DNA from 4 places in the Pseudomonas sp. AC211 genome. Region 4 is predicted to be linked to each of the others. Evidence: predicted binding sites of a transcription regulator. Region 4 holds the regulator's gene; each other region holds the start of a gene.

Region 1 (2,201 bases), 3.7 Mb from region 4:
AGGTTGAAGAAACAGAAGTGGCTGATCATGCCGCGACGAATCATTTGATACGCGGCCACGGTGGAGTCGAAGCCGCCGGACATCAGCACCAGCGTCTGCTCGATGGCGCCAAGCGGGTAGCCGCCCAGGCCTTCGTGCTGGCTGTGGATGATATAGAGAAGCTGATTGCGGATTTCCATACGCACCAGCAGCTCGGGATCTTTCAGCGAGATACCGGCAGCGCCGCACTGGCGACGCAATTGGCTGCCGACATAACGCTCGACGTCCATCGAACTGAAGCTGTGCTTGCCGGCGCGCTTGCAGCGCACGGCGAATACTTTGCCGGCCAGCTGATCGCCGAAGTGGGCTTTGCATTTTTCGACCATGTCGTCGAAATCGCCCAGCGGGTATTCGTTCACTTTCCAGGAACTGACCGATGCCGGAGATGCGCCCGAGGCGCTGTTTCAGCTCGGCCAGAACTCTGGGCTCGGTGAGACTGGTCTCGACGTCAATGTTGTCCCACACGCCGTCCACCACCAGATTCGGATCCAGGTCACGCATCACCGCACGAATATTCTTCGTGAGCTGGCGGATGAAGCGCGTACGCACCGGCCGGCTTTTTATGGTGATCTCGGGGAAGACTTTGACGATAAGTTTCATGAAAACAGTGCGCGCGAGCCTGGCCTAAATTAGGGGGCGCGGATTATAGCGGAAATTGCTCAAGGTTTAACCAGGCAATGCGTAGAAAGATCCGGCGCGCACCAAAATGCATCACGGCATTTACTGAGAGAATCATTTTGGTGCGTTGCGCCTCGTTCTTTTCACGCGCAGCCCCCGCAGCGCCTGACTTTCGAGCAACAAACCCACTTCGGGGCACTGGCATGCAATTTGCTCCCTTGTGAGGCAGGTTGCCCTGGCGGACTATGCCGCCCGGCTTCACCGTTTTATTTGGGGCTAAAAAATCACAACGCCCCACCATCTGGAGGACACCATGTCGAAGGCGCTTCAACTAATCAAAGATCACGACGTGAAGTGGGTTGACCTGCGCTTCACCGATACCAAAGGCAAGCAGCACCACGTGACCATGCCGGCCCGTGACGCCCTTGACGACGAATTCTTCGAAGTCGGCAAAATGTTCGACGGTTCCTCGATCCATGGCTGGAAAGGCATCGAAGCCTCCGACATGATCCTGCTGCCAGTAGACAGCACTGCCGTTCTCGACCCGTTCACTGAAGAGCCGACCCTGATTCTGGTCTGCAACATCATCGAACCGTCGACCATGCAAGGCTACGACCGCGACCCGCGTTCCATCGCTGCTCGCGCTGAGGAATACCTCAAGTCGACCGGCATTGGCGACACCGTATTCGTAGGCCCGGAGCCTGAGTTCTTCGTTTTCGACGAAGTGAAATTCAAGTCCGACATTTCCGGCTCGATGTTCAAAATCATCTCTGAACAAGCGTCCTGGAACACCGACAGCGATTTCGAAACCGGCAACAAAGGCCACCGCCCAGGCGTAAAAGGCGGCTACTTCCCGGTTCCACCAGTCGACCACGACCACGAAATCCGTACTGCCATGTGTAATGCCATGGAAGAAATGGGCCTGGTCATCGAAGTTCACCACCACGAAGTGGCGACTGCCGGCCAGAACGAAATCGGCGTGAAGTTCAACACCCTGGTTGCCAAGGCTGACGAAGTTCAAACCCTGAAGTACTGCGTACACAACGTGGCCGATGCCTACGGCAAAACCGCGACCTTCATGCCTAAGCCTCTGTACGGCGACAACGGCTCGGGTATGCACGTACACATGTCCATCTCCAAAGATGGCAAGAACACCTTCTCCGGCGAAGGCTATGCCGGCCTATCCGACACCGCTCTGTACTTCATCGGCGGCATCATCAAGCACGGTAAGGCTCTGAACGGCTTCACCAACCCGTCGACCAACTCGTACAAGCGTCTGGTCCCTGGTTTCGAAGCACCGGTAATGCTGGCCTACTCGGCTCGCAACCGTTCCGCCTCCATCCGTATTCCCTACGTGTCGAGCCCGAAAGCCCGCCGTATCGAAGCACGCTTCCCGGACCCGGCTGCTAACCCGTACCTGGCGTTCGCCGCTCTGTTGATGGCTGGCCTGGACGGCATTCAGAACAAGATCCACCCTGGCGATGCTGCAGACAAAAACCTGTACGACCTGCCACCAGAAGAAGGCAAGCTGATCCCACAAGTGT
Region 2 (2,201 bases), 2.1 Mb from region 4:
ATGTACGCCTCGGGGCGAGCGATCAACCGGGCGCGGAAGGTTTCGATTTCCGCCTTGCTGGCCGCCGGCCCCACCAACATGCCGTAGCCGCCGGAGCCTTGGGTTTCCTTGACCACCAAGTGTTCCAGATTGGCCAGCACGTGCTGCAACTCCACCGGCTTGCGGCACTGGAAGGTCGGCACGTTTTTCAGAATCGGTTCTTCGTCGAGGTAGAAGCGGATCATCTCGCCGACGTAGGGATAAATGGATTTGTCGTCGGCCACGCCCGTGCCGATGGCGTTGGCCAGCACCACATTGCCGCTGCGGTAGGTCGAGAGCAGACCCGGCACACCGAGCATGGAGTCGGGGTTGAATGCCAATGGGTCGAGGAAGGCGTCGTCGAGACGGCGGTAAATCACATCCACCTGCTTGGCGCCGGCGGTGGTGCGCATAAAGACTTTGTCGTCGCGCACGAACAGGTCGGCGCCTTCGACCAGTTCCACGCCCATTTCACGGGCCAGAAACGCGTGCTCGAAATATGCACTGTTAAAGCGCCCAGGCGTCAGCACCACCACGTTGGGGTTATCCAGCGGGCTGGAGCTTTTCAGGGTGTCGAGCAGCAAATTGGGGTAGTGGTCGATGGGCAGCACGCGCTGGGCGGCGAACAGCTCGGGGAACAGGCGCATCATCATTTTGCGGTCTTCGAGCATGTAGCTCACGCCGCTGGGGGTCCGCAGGTTGTCTTCGAGCACGTAGTACGTGCCATCGCCATCGCGCACCAGGTCAACGCCCGAGATATGCGCGTACAGATCGCGGTGCAGATTCAGCCCCTGCATCGCCAGTTGGTAACCCTCGTTGGCCAGCACCTGCTCGGCCGGAATGATGCCGGCCTTGATGATGCGTTGGTCGTGGTAAAGGTCGGCGAGAAACATATTCAACGCCTGCACCCGCTGGATGCAGCCGCGCTCGACAATGCGCCACTCACTGGCCGGAATGCTGCGCGGAATGATGTCGAAGGGAATAAGCCGCTCGGTGCCTTGGTCGTCGCCGTACAAGGTGAACGTGATGCCAGCGCGGTGAAACAGCAGATCAGCTTCGCGGCGGCGCTGCGCCAGCAACTCATCCGGGGTGTCGGCCAACCAGCGCGCGAACTCCCGGTAATGCGGACGGCATTCGCCGTTCGCCAGGTACATCTCGTCATAAAAGGTGCGGGTCATGCCGTACTCCTTGTCACCCGGACGTGCATAGGTATTGCAAAGCCCGAGCCATCCGTCTTATTCGTTAGATATCAATCACTTAAAAATAAGACACTTACCCTGCGCACCATAATCGCGCATTCCTTGACGCACCGTGCGTGGCCACGCCCTGTTGCGCGGCACCCTTGAAGATAGCCGCTTCGCTTGGGTGTTTCCTTATGACCAGTGGAGTTGGGGTTGATTGCAATTAAATATGGGGGATGGCTTCGAGGATCGGCGCGGTCGACGGTTGGGGTTCCAGGTTCGTTCAGGTAATGGTGCTCGCCATGCAAGCCTGGATCCCGAATCGTCGGACCGCCGCCTTCGCGAGGATGACGGTGGTTTTGAGGGATGGCCGTGTGTCAACTGACGCATTGCAGGTGTACAGAAATTCCAAACTAAACCTCCGTCATTCCCGCGAAAGCGGGAATCCAGTATTTCGGAAGGATCGCCTTTCCCTGAACGACTCTGGATCCCGAATCGTCGGACCGCCGCCTTCGCGAGGATGACGGAGGTTTTGAGGGATGGCCGTGTGTCAACTGACGCATTGCAGGTGTACAGAAATTCCAAACTAGACCTCCGTCATCCTCGCGAAAGCGGGGATCCAGTATTTCGGAAGGATCGCCTTTCCCTGAACGACTCTGGATCCCGAATCGTCGGACCGCTGCCTTCGCGAGGATGACGGAGGTTTTTTGTGGGAGCTGGTTCTTACTGACGAATCGCAGAAGTACGGAGCCCCCCAACAAAACACCCGTCATTCCCGCGAAAGCGGGAATCCAGTATTCCGGAAGGATCGCCTTTCCCTGAGCGACTCTGGATCCCCGCCTTCGCGGGGATGACGGTGGTTTTGAGTGACTGCTCCGTTCAGCCTGACAAATCGCAAAACCACGAAATCCCCAAAAAAAATACCCGCCCGCCCCACCTCACCCAAACGCCAACCCCAACCACCGCCGATAAAACCCCTCCGCCACCGCATTCAACGCCGCC
Region 3 (2,201 bases), 3.9 Mb from region 4:
TGCCGTTGGCGGCAACAGCGGAGCCGGCGTTGAAGCCGAACCAGCCGATCCACAGCATGGCAGCACCTACCAGGGTGTAGCCCAGGTTGTGCGGTGCCATTGGGGTGGTGGGGTAGCCTTTGCGCTTGCCCATCACGATGCAGGCAACCAGACCGGCGATACCGGCGTTGATGTGCACCACGGTGCCGCCAGCGAAGTCCAGTACGCCCCAGTCCCACATCAGACCGCCGTTACCGCTCCACACCATGTGGGCGATTGGCGCGTAAACCAGCGTGAACCACACGCCCATGAAGATCAGCATGGCGGAGAACTTCATGCGTTCTGCGAAAGCGCCGACGATCAGAGCAGGAGTAATGATGGCGAAGGTCATTTGGAAGGTGATGAACACAGCTTCCGGGACCGCGTAGGTCAGGCTGGCTGGCGTGACGCCGGCCAGGAAGGCTTTGGACAGCCCGCCTACAAACGAATTGAAGTTAACAACGCCCTGTTCCATGCCAGTGACATCGAACGTCATGCTGTAGCCGTAAACGACCCACAGAATGCTGATCAGGCCGGTGATGGCGAAGCACTGCATCATCACCGAAAGGATGTTCTTGGAGCGAACCATGCCGCCGTAGAACAGCGCGAGGCCCGGGATGGTCATAAACAGCACCAAGGCGGTAGCGGTCAGCATCCACGCCGTGTCGCCGGTATTCAACACAACCTCGTCCGCCATGGCCAAGCCTGGGGTAACGAGGGACAAAAGGGCTCCTAGCCCTGCGAGCTTACGCAGAGTCATATTGTTTTCTCCTGGGGCGTTGGGTTCGGCGGCTTTTTAGATTGCGTCGGTGCCGGTTTCGCCGGTACGGATGCGGATGGCCTGTTCCAGATTGACCACGAAGATCTTGCCGTCACCGATCTTGCCGGTGTTGGCCGCCTTGGTGATGGCTTCGATAACGCGGTCCAGCTGATCATCAGCAATGGCCACGTCGATCTTCACTTTGGGCAAGAAATCGACCACGTATTCGGCGCCGCGATACAACTCGGTATGGCCTTTCTGACGACCGAAGCCTTTGACTTCAGTGACAGTAATGCCCTGCACGCCGATCTCCGATAGCGACTCGCGCACATCGTCCAGCTTGAACGGTTTGATGATGGCAGTTACTAACTTCATGAAACTCTCTCCCGTATTGGTGGACTTGCCCCAGGAAAAACGAACCCGGTTCAAGTCTAAGCGCAGTGTCTGGCTTTGTAACGCATCGAACGTCCTCAGGGAGGGCTCTCGACACAACCAATCGCTCCTGACGAAACGACTCCCCCCGCTTCGCCTTACGCAGCCGAACTGCATCGGTGCATGCGTCATAGCCCACTAAGCAGAAAGCTTGCCAGCTCAGGGAAAAGCTTGGAATTCAGCGAGTTATGGGGTCAAAGCTGCGCCGTGACCAAAGCGCCCGGGCGAGTCACGCTCAACAACGGTGCAAGCCTCACTTCGGCTACGCGCCAAAACCGTGCAAAACCCCTCGGCCTGGCGTCCTAATGCTGCGTGTTACACTGCCGGCCGACCAATTTGGAACCTTCTTATGCTGCCGCCTAAAGCCCTACTTGACGCCCTAAGCACCCACGCCTCGCGCTTGTTCAATGGCGAAACCCCCTTGCCGCGCAGCGAGTTCGAAAGCCAATTTAAAGTGCTGCTGCAAAGTGGCTTCAGCAAGCTCGACTTGGTTAGCCGCGAAGAGTTTGACAGTCAGATGGCCGTGCTTGCCCGCACCCGTGCGCGCCTTGAAGCGCTTGAGGCGAAGGTCGCTGAGTTGGAAGAAAAAGTTAACGCCGCCCAGCGAGTAATCCACTCGGACTGAGCGGCATGTGATCAAGGAGTGATCCATGTCTTTGGCTATCGTCCATAGCCGCGCCCAAGTCGGCGTCCAAGCACCCTCTGTAATCGTCGAAGCGCACTTGGCCAATGGCCTGCCCTCGTTGACCCTGGTGGGCTTGCCTGAAACCGCCGTCAAAGAAAGCAAGGACCGCGTGCGTAGCGCGATTCTGAATTGCGCCTTCGAATTTCCCCAACGTCGTATCACCTTAAACCTCGCTCCAGCCGATTTACCTAAAGACGGCGGCCGCTTCGATTTGGCCATCGCGCTTGGAATACTCGCCGCCAGCGGCCAGGTTCCATTGGCCGCGCTGGAACATATCGAATGCCTCGGGGAGCTGGCGCTCTCAGG
Region 4 (2,201 bases):
GGCGTTCCAATCGACTGAGCTTCTCGTCGATGTAGTCGCGTAGGGCGTCGGTCACATCCAGCTGATGTCCACTGATGTTGACTTGCATACCGCTTTCTCCTTATTGCCGTGTGTAAGAGACAAGCTAACGGGCTTGTCGCCGGAACACTTTGGCCTTGGATCAGTGTAGCCGTCTCGCCAGAGCGAGGTTCGCAGGCGAACCGGGTCAGGCGTTTACATCAGTCGCTTACGTTCACTGGAAGGCGCTATCCCGAGGGATTCGCGGTATTTGGCGACTGTGCGACGGGCTACCTGAATGCCCTGTGCCTCCAGTAAACCAGCGATCTTGCTGTCACTCAACGGCTTTTTCGCATTTTCCGCCGCAACCAGTTTTTTGATGATTGCGCGTATCGCCGTTGACGAGCATTCGCCGCCTTCGGAGGTGCTGACGTGGCTGGAGAAGAAGTACTTCAGCTCATAAATGCCACGCGGGGTGTGCATGAATTTTTGCGTCGTCACGCGCGAGATCGTTGATTCGTGCATGCCCACTGCTTCGGCGATGTCATGCAGAACCAGCGGTTTCATGGCTTCGTCGCCGTAGTCGAGGAAGCCGCGCTGGTGCTCGACGATCTGGCTGGCCACTTTCATCAGTGTTTCGTTGCGGCTTTGCAGACTTTTGATAAACCAACGCGCCTCTTGCAGCTGATTGCGCATAAAGGTGTTGTCGGCGCTGGAGTCGGCGCGGCGAACGAAGCCGGCGTATTGCGGATTGACCCGCAGCTTGGGCATGGCTTCCTGATTCAGCTCCACCAGCCAGCGATCGTTGTGCTTGCGCACGATCACGTCGGGCACCACATACTCCGGCTCGCTCGCTTCAATCTGCGAACCCGGGCGCGGGTTAAGGCTTTGAATCAGTTCGATGACCTGCCGAAGCTCGTCTTCCTTGAGCTTCATGCGGCGCATCAGTTGGCTGTAATCGCGGTTGCCGAGCAGGTCGAGGTAATCGCCGGCCAGGCGCTGCGCTTCGGGCAGCCAGGGCGTTTTCGCTGGCAGCTGACGCAGTTGCAGCAACAGGCACTCACGCAGGTCGCGGGCGCCAATGCCGGACGGTTCGAATTGCTGGATGCGGTGCAGCACGGCTTCGACTTCGTCGAGCTCGATATCCAACTCGGGATCGAACGCCTCCAGCACTTCTTCGAGGGTTTCTTCCAGGTAGCCTTGGTCGTTGATGCAGTCGATCAGGGTGACCGCAATCAGGCGGTCCTTATCGGACATCGGCGCCAGGTTGAGCTGCCAGAGCATATGGCTTTGCAGGCTTTCGCCAGCCGAGGTGCGGGTGGTGAAATCCCACTCGTCATCGTCGTTGGATGGCAGGCTGCTGGCACTGGTTTGGTAGATGTCTTCCCACGCCGTGTCGACGGGAAGCTCATTGGGAATGCGTTCGCCCCATTCGCCGTCTTCCAGATTGTCGACGGTAGGTGCCGAGGTTTCCTGGTAGCTGGTGTCTTGGTAGGACTCTTCGTTGTTCGGCGCGGGCGGCGCGCTTTCGGCGCCATCGGCCAGCGGATCGCTGTTATCGAAGTCCTCGCCTTCTTCCTGGCGTTCGAGCATGGGATTGGACTCCAGCGCCTCCTGAATCTCTTGTTGAAGATCCAGCGTGGACAGTTGGAGTAAGCGGATGGCTTGTTGCAGCTGCGGTGTCATCGTCAGCTGCTGGCCCATTTTTAGGACGAGCGATGGTTTCATGGAGGGGGCTTAAGACCTTATTCGCCGGCGCATACGCGCTTCCACAACGAGGGCGCCGAAGCGCCACCAGGAAGCAAATTATATGCCTAAGTCTGAGGCGTTTGCCTAGTCCTCAATCGAAGTCTGTAGTGCGCATCTGATTGCGGCTACAGAATGCTCTTAGAGGCGGAATTCGTGACCCAGGTAAACCTCTTTCACCAACTGGTTGGCGAGGATGGTTTCAGCGTCGCCTTCGGCAATCAATTGGCCGTCGTTGACGATGTACGCGGTCTCGCAAATATCCAGGGTTTCACGCACGTTGTGGTCAGTAATCAGCACGCCAATGCCTTTGGCTTTGAGGTGATGAATGATCTGCTTGATGTCGCCAACCGAGATGGGGTCCACGCCTGCGAAGGGTTCATCGAGCAGGATGAACTTCGGTGCGGTGGCCAGGGCGCGGGCGATTTCTACACGGCGGCGTTCACCACCGGACAAGC

What was found. The regulator sigma-54, encoded in region 4, starts transcription at its own class of promoters, with help from an activator protein. The targets are predictions, from matches to a motif close to ANTGGCATNNANNTTGCTNT.
Region 1: glnA (glutamate--ammonia ligase) is a predicted target of sigma-54. The motif match lies at 855-874, and genes of this name have one in related genera.
Region 2: ACZZZP_RS08980 (circularly permuted type 2 ATP-grasp protein) is a predicted target of sigma-54. The motif match lies at 1,230-1,249, and genes of this name have one in related genera.
Region 3: glnK (P-II family nitrogen regulator) is a predicted target of sigma-54. The motif match lies at 1,350-1,369, and genes of this name have one in related genera.

What each region holds. Positions count from the first base shown of each region.
Region 1 covers NZ_OZ409830.1:266,696-268,896, reverse strand. Annotated here, with positions in the region: partial or broken gene thiI (tRNA uracil 4-sulfurtransferase ThiI) at 1-639, opposite strand, end outside; gene glnA (glutamate--ammonia ligase) at 971-2,201, shown strand, end outside.
Region 2 covers NZ_OZ409830.1:1,865,039-1,867,239, reverse strand. Annotated here, with positions in the region: gene ACZZZP_RS08980 (circularly permuted type 2 ATP-grasp protein) at 1-1,196, opposite strand, end outside; gene ACZZZP_RS08975 (type 1 glutamine amidotransferase) at 2,138-2,201, opposite strand, start outside.
Region 3 covers NZ_OZ409830.1:97,304-99,504, reverse strand. Annotated here, with positions in the region: gene ACZZZP_RS00445 (ammonium transporter) at 1-778, opposite strand, end outside; gene glnK (P-II family nitrogen regulator) at 815-1,153, opposite strand; partial or broken gene ACZZZP_RS00435 (accessory factor UbiK family protein) at 1,560-1,821, shown strand; partial or broken gene ACZZZP_RS00430 (YifB family Mg chelatase-like AAA ATPase) at 1,861-2,201, shown strand, end outside.
Region 4 covers NZ_OZ409830.1:3,960,719-3,962,919, reverse strand. Annotated here, with positions in the region: gene hpf (ribosome hibernation-promoting factor, HPF/YfiA family) at 1-88, opposite strand, end outside; gene ACZZZP_RS18780 (RNA polymerase factor sigma-54) at 214-1,725, opposite strand; gene lptB (LPS export ABC transporter ATP-binding protein) at 1,885-2,201, opposite strand, start outside.